DNA from 2 places in the Streptomyces sp. NPDC006294 genome. Region 1 is predicted to be linked to the other one. Evidence: riboswitches for the same ligand, from Rfam matches in the RefSeq annotation. Region 1 holds a riboswitch; the other holds the start of a gene.
What was found. A riboswitch is a leader RNA that binds a small molecule or an ion and turns the genes downstream of it on or off. The one in region 1 is predicted to bind cyclic di-AMP.
Positions count from the first base shown of each region.

Region 2: it holds a riboswitch for cyclic di-AMP, as region 1 does, so the genes downstream of both, ACFYOP_RS31670 (M23 family metallopeptidase) here and ACFYOP_RS25585 (transglycosylase family protein) in region 1, are expected to answer to the same signal.

Region 1 is NZ_JBIAHV010000015.1:58,737-62,113, reverse strand. It holds gene eno (phosphopyruvate hydratase) at 1-635, opposite strand, end outside; gene ACFYOP_RS25585 (transglycosylase family protein) at 953-1,639, opposite strand; cyclic di-AMP (ydaO/yuaA leader) riboswitch at 1,646-1,832, opposite strand; gene ACFYOP_RS25580 (transglycosylase family protein) at 2,103-3,035, opposite strand; gene ACFYOP_RS25575 (cytochrome P450) at 3,242-3,377, opposite strand, start outside.
Region 2 is NZ_JBIAHV010000024.1:70,509-73,885, reverse strand. It holds gene ACFYOP_RS31675 (PrsW family intramembrane metalloprotease) at 1-47, shown strand, start outside; gene ACFYOP_RS31670 (M23 family metallopeptidase) at 199-1,242, opposite strand; cyclic di-AMP (ydaO/yuaA leader) riboswitch at 1,253-1,408, opposite strand; gene ACFYOP_RS31665 (PP2C family protein-serine/threonine phosphatase) at 1,717-2,862, opposite strand; tRNA gene ACFYOP_RS31660 (tRNA-Met) at 3,077-3,150, opposite strand; gene sigJ (RNA polymerase sigma factor SigJ) at 3,322-3,377, shown strand, end outside.

The DNA of each region.
Region 1 (3,377 bases):
GGCGCGAAGCCGCCCTCGTCGCCGAGGCCGGTGGACAGGCCCTTCTGCTTCAGGACCTTCTTGAGGGTGTGGTAGACCTCGGTGCCCCAGCGCAGCGCCTCGGAGAACGACTCGGCGCCGATCGGCGCGATCATGAACTCCTGGATGTCCACGTTGGAGTCGGCGTGCGAGCCGCCGTTCAGGATGTTCATCATCGGAACGGGCAGCAGGTGCGCGTTCGGGCCGCCAAGGTAGCGGAAGAGCGGCAGGTCGGAGGCCTCGGAGGCGGCGTGCGCGACGGCGAGGGAGACGCCGAGGATGGCGTTGGCGCCGAGCGAGGACTTGTCCGGGGTGGCGTCCAGGTCGAACATCGCCTGGTCGATCAGGCGCTGTTCGGTGGCGTCGTAGCCGACGAGCTCCGGGCCGATCTGCTCGATGACGGCGAGGACGGCCTTCTCGACGCCCTTGCCCTGGTAGCGGTTCTGGTCACCGTCGCGGAGCTCGAGAGCCTCGAACGCACCGGTGGAGGCGCCGGACGGAACTGCAGCACGACCCGTGCTGCCGTCGTCGAGGCCAACCTCGACCTCGACCGTGGGGTTGCCTCGGGAGTCCAGGATTTCCCGGGCTACGACGACGTCGATGGACGGCACGAGCATCTCCTTCTGGGATGTGACGCGAGAAAAGTGCAGAGGTCTGCTTGGCCTTGCGGCAAGAGCCTAACCGCCCCGGCGGCAAAGGCCCGGCCGATGCCCGCCCCCTGGGACGAAAAAGGGCATCAAGCCCCTTGTGACCGGACAAACAGGATGGTTCCTACCAGCGGGTAACCCGCTTCCTCCGGCAGACCCCGACCCCTCGACGGAACGGGCCCCGGCCCGGCGCGTACGGGGGAAGGCGCGCCGGACCGGGGTGCTCGGGTCCCGTTCGACAGACGGGCGCCTCCCACGACCGCCGGACCGTGGGAGGCAGGGGCGGGTCAGCGCAGGTGGAGCTGCTGGCCCGGGTAAATCACGTCGGCGTCCTCGACGATGTCCTTGTTCAGCTCGAACAGCTTCTCCCAGCCGCCCTCGACCTTCTCGGCCTGCGCGATCTTGCCGAGGGTGTCGCCGGCCTCGACCTTGTACTCGCCGTCACCCTTCTTGAAGCCCTTGGCCTTCGGAGCGGCGGCGGGCCGCTCGGCCTTCGGGGCCGGGGCGGGGGCCTCGGTGCGCTCGGAGCGCGTGGTGGGCGCCTCGGAGCGCTCCTGGGACGGCTGCGCGGGCGCGGCCTCGGCGGAGCCGCCGCCGTAGGAGGCGCTGGACAGGCCGACGCCGCAGCTCGGCCAGGCGCCCTTGCCCTGGCCGGCCAGGACCTTCTCGGCTATCTCGATCTGCTGGACCTTGGACGCCTGGTCGGCGGTCGAGGCGTACGCGGTGCCGCCGTACGCGGCCCAGGTGGAGGCGGAGAACTGCAGACCGCCGTAGTAGCCGTTGCCCGTGTTGATGGACCAGTTGCCGCCGGACTCGCACTGGGCGACGGCGTCCCACTCGGAAGCGGTGGCGGCGGAGGCGGAGGTCGCGCCGAGAACCGGGGCGGCGATGGCGGCGCCGGCGACACCGGCGAGCGCGACGAGACGGGTGACCTTCGACGGACGACGGTGCTTGGCCTTGCCGGAAGAACGCAGCATGGAACTTCTCCTCACCGACGCCTACGAGGTGAGCTGTCGGGTTCGGGCCTGTGAGTTGCCCGGCCGTACGTCCGTGGGACGTACGGGCTTCACCCCCAGCCGGCTCCGGTCCGCCGGATCTCTCGATCCGGGCGAACGGCCCCGGCGCTTACCTTGGGTCCCCCGCTCCTGCCTTCGGCGCTCTGAGCGACGACTGTTCCCCCCGACCGACGGCAGGATTCGGCGTATCGGTCGACGGTGCCCGCGGTGGCGAGCGGTTCAGACCGTAGACACAGGACTCCCCGATGTTCAAAGTCGAACATCGGGGAGAAAACGCCCGAACCGACCACCCGAAGATGTCCGTTTTCGCAGGTGAGGGGCGGAGTGGCCGAATTCGTGGGGCGTTGCACCCCAGTTGGGGCGAAGAGACCCTTGTCTCACTCGAACGAAGCGGACATAAGCCCATGAACCGCCGCGTGAACTAGCCCTGACCCAGGCTCAGGTCGAGGCTCTGACCGGGCAGGATGAGGTCCGGGTCGGATCCGACCGTCTTCTCGTTCGCCTCGTAGAGGGCCGGCCACCCGCCGGGCACCTCTTCCGCGGCGGCGATGTCGCACAGATTGTCGCCGGGCTGAACGGTGTACGAGCCCGGGGCGGTTGCCCCGACGTCACCCTTGCGGCCCGCGCCGTCACCCCGTGAGGCATGGCGGCCGTCCTCGCGTACGCCCTCCGAACCGCCCGTGGCGGACTCGTCGCCCGGCGCACCGCGGTGCTTGCCGGTGCCGGTCGGCGTCTCGCCGGACGGGGCCGCCCCGGTGGCGTCGTCCGTGGGCGCCGTGCGGGTGTCGCCCCCGGTCGCCGGCCGGTCGGTCGCGTCGCCGGAGGGCGTGCCCGCGTCACGGGTGTCCGGCGCGCCGGAGCCGCCCGTGGGGTCCGAGTCGTCCGCCGAGCCCTCGGCGGGCTTGTCGCCCGCCGGGCCGGTCGGCTCGCGGACGTCGAGCGGGTCGTCGGGAGAATCGGAAGCGTCGGGCGACGGCTCGCCGTCCGGCGCGTCGCTCTGCTTCGGCAGCGGCAGGATGCCCGGGTCGACGCCGGTGTCGGTGCCGTCGTCCTGGAGCCCGGCGAGCGGACCGCAGGCGGGCCAGGCGCCGGGACCCTGGGCGGCGAGGACCTTCTCCGCGACCGCTATCTGCTGCGAGCGGCTCGCGAGGTCGGCGCTCGGCGCGTAGGCGGTGCCGCCGTACGCGGCCCAGGTCTCCTGCGAGAACTGCAGCCCGCCGTAGTAGCCGTTGCCGAAGTCGGCGCTCCACGCCCCGCCGCTCTCGCACTCCGCGACGCGGTCCCAGGTGCCGGCGTCGGCCGCGGACGCCGAGCCCGCGCCGAGCAGCGGGATCGCGATGGCCGAACCGGTCACCCCTGCCGCGACGATGAGGGCCGGAGCCTGGCGGGGTCGGCGGTGTCGTCCGTTCCCGGAGAGCATGCGGTTGCCTTTCGCGTGACAGCTGAGAATCCTGCGGCCTGCTGATGCCTGCCGAGTGACGGTGAACGTAGTCGCATTCGAACGTGAGTCACAAGTCGATGCAGCGGAGATCACGTGAAAGTCACAGACTTGACGCAGCGTCAGTTTGTTTGCACCGTGAACTCAACGGGCAGAGTGCGCAATCCGCGCATGATGAGCCCCCCACGCCACCGCAAATCGGCCGGATCCCCCGCAAGCCGCAAGTCCGGCATTCTGCGGAGCAGGGTGGCCAGCGCG
Region 2 (3,377 bases), on a different contig from region 1:
CGCCTCCGTACCGCGACTACGGCGGCTACAACCCGTACCGCTCCTGACCGCCGCGGAGGCCGGCGGCGGTGGTGCTCCGGGCACAGCCCGGCAGCCCTGGCGTCGGGGGGTGTGACGCCAAGGCTGCCGGAGACATGGATCTGCCCGGCACGGAGTGCGCACGGGTGAGCGTGCGGCGAGTCCCGTACCGGGCAGGGATCAGATGGTGAGGCCCTTGTCGCGCAGCCAGGCCATCGGGTCGATGCCGGAGCCGCCCGCGGTATGCACCTCGAGGTGCAGGTGGGGCCCGGTGACGTTGCCGGTGGCGCCGACGCGTCCGATCGTCTCGCCGGTGGTGACCGTCTGGCCAGCGCTCGCCGTCATCGAGGACAGGTGGGCGTACAGAACCTCGGTGCCGTCGTCCAGTTCGAGGACGATGCGGTAGCCGTAGGAGCCGGACCAGCCGGCGGCCTTGACCGTACCGCCGTGGACGGCCTTGACCGGCGTGCCGGTCGGGGCGGCGAAGTCCAGGCCGGTGTGCTGGCCGGAGGACCACATGGAGCCGGCCTCGCCGTAGGTGGAGGTGATCGTGTACGAGGAGGTGGGCAGGGAGAAGCTCTTCGCGAGCTCGGCGAGACGCTCGGCCTCCGCCTTGGCCCTGGCCGCCTCCTCCGCCTTGCGCTTCTCCTCCGCGGCCTTGGCCTCGGCCTCGCTCTGCTGCTTCGCCGCAGCGGCCGCGGCCTGTTCCGCGGCGAGCTTCTCCGCGGCGGCCTTGGCCTCCGCGTCCGCCACGGCCTGCTGCTGCTCGGCCTGCTGAAGGATGCGGGCGCGCAGGGCCTCACCGGCGCCCGCCGACTGCGCGGCGCTGTCGCCGTCGGCCACGGGCGCCGCGGCGGCGGTCAGCGGGGCGGCGTCGGCTTCGTCGCCGGCATCGGAGTCGTCGGAGATGAACGAGCCGACGCCCGGCAGGGACTTGGCGTCGGGAAGGTTGTCCGTGATGGCGTCGGGGAGCGAGATGGACACGGCCGGCTTGTCCTGCGCGGTGGCTATGCCACCGGCGCCGACCGCGGCGATCACACCGACGCCGAGCACCGTGGAGCTGCGGGCGAGTCCGCCGCGCTGCTTGATGACACGGTGCCGGCCGCGCACCGGGCGGATGGACTCCTCGGTGGGATTCCATTCCTCCCAGGCCCGCTCGGGTGCGTCGCCACCGGAGTGTTCGGACGCGAAGCGGGCCTCTGGGGCAGGCATGTTGGACGCCACGAAGGCGTTCTCCTTCCTTCCTTCTCGCCTACCGGGTTAGCTGACGGGTTCGGAGCAGGAAGGTCTCCTACGGGCGCCTCGACCGCGGACTGCACGGCAAGAGGTGCCCGATTCACCCCAATTGGTGGTTCCCCGGTTCCCTTGCGGGATTCGGCGCGTGCGCGCGGTGCCGACTCTGACGCCGGCTGGGACGACCGCGCTGCGTTATCGAACGTTAATAGACTGCGGGGCCGGATTCCAAGCTGTTCCGGTTGATCATTAACGATTCCGGCAGGGACTTAACCGGACAGAAGCGGGCGGAACCGGGCGACTTGATCAAACGTCAGGCCCGGACCTTTTTCTGATGTTGCGTCAAATGTTATGCGGAGGGGTGTTCTTCGATTACGGCCCGTGAGGGTCGCGCGGCCGGTGGACCGGTCGCGCCTCGGACGGCACGGGCCGGGCGGACCCGCATCATCCGTTTTCGCCGCCGGATCACGCCTCCGGCGGTACCACCGGCACCGTCCTGCGCCGGTCCGGCTGCCCCCGCGCCGGGCGGCCGACGGCCAGGAGTGCCATGTCGTCGTTCGACCCACCGCCGGTGTACCAACGCACGTCGTCGACGATCGCGTCCAGCAGATCCCCGGGCCCGGGGAAGAGCCGCCCGCCGAGCCGTTCGACCGGATCGTAGAAGACACCGCGGTCGTCACGCGCCTCCGTGACGCCGTCCGTGTAGAGCAGCAGCGTCGCCCCGTCGGGCAGCGGGAACTCCTCCGCACGGTCCGGCCACTCCCCCAGGCCCATCCCGAGCGGCAGCGCCGCCTGCTGCGGCTGGAGCACATCCAGCGCGCCGTCGGCGTGCAGCACCAGTGGCTCGGGGTGCCCCCGGTTCACCAGCCGCACCACCGCACGTCCGCGCGGGATTTCGCCCAGCACTGCGGTGGTGAAGCCCTCCACCGCGTCCAGGCTCTCCCGCCGGGTGCCCTCCCGCTTGAGCGCACGCTCCAGCCGCTGCCCCACACCCTCGAGCGAGCGCTCCTGCTCGGCGGCCTCCCGGAACGCGCCGATGATCACGGCCACGGTCCCCACCGCCCCCAGCCCCTTGCCGCGGACGTCGCCGACGATCAGGCGCACGCCGTACGGGGTGTCCTGCACGGCGAAGAGGTCACCGCCGATGAACGCGCCCTCCTGCGCCGCCTCGTACCGGGCGGCGATGTGCAGGCCGCCGATCCGCTCGGCCGGCGCTGGCAGCACGGCGCGCTGCGCGGTCTCCGCGATCACCCGGGCCGACGCCAGCTGTTCGCCCCTGCGCTGGACGACCCTGTTGATGAGCAGAGCGAGAGCGGCGACGGTGAACACCGTGCTGGTCTCGGTGACCGCGGTGATCTGGGCGGCGGTCCCGTTCACCACGTGCATGCCACTCACGCCCATGATCGCGGCGACCCCCATGAGCAGGGTCATGACGAACGTGACGAGCGGGGCGGCGAGGAGGGGAGCGGCGGCGAAGAACGGCACGGGGGTGAAACGAGGAGGTGTCAGCAGGTCGAAGACCACTCCCGCGACGATCATCGCGACGGGCAGGACCCGAACGAACCACGGAGCCCGTCGCACGCCGCCCTGTGCTCGCCGCTGCTGTCCCAAAGGTGGTCTCCTGCCGGGTCCGCTGACGGCTGCGGACAGTACCGCGCCCTCCTCAGGCTGAGCGTCGACACGCCGCGCAGCTACTTCCCGTCGTCCAACCGGGCGAATGCCGGGACGGTCGGAGCGACCACCGTGGAGGAGAGCCGGTGACCGGGGAAAAGCCACCGGCCCGGTGGTCGATCTCCAGGATCGACCACCGGGCCGGTGCCATCAGTAGCGGGGACAGGATTTGAACCTGCGACCTCTGGGTTATGAGCCCAGCGAGCTACCGAGCTGCTCCACCCCGCGTCGTGAACACAACCTTACGGCATCCCGAGCAAGATCAACTCCACCCTTTCCACGAGCCCTCCCGGACGCCGTCACATCGGCCCGCCGCCGTACGTCAGACATACGGGGGACCGGATCGACAGACATACGGGCAACCCGATCATCGGGGCACGACGAGGGGACGGAACGACGATGGACGACCACGACTTCCTGGCCGAGCGCTTCGAGGCACATCGCGGGCAACTGCG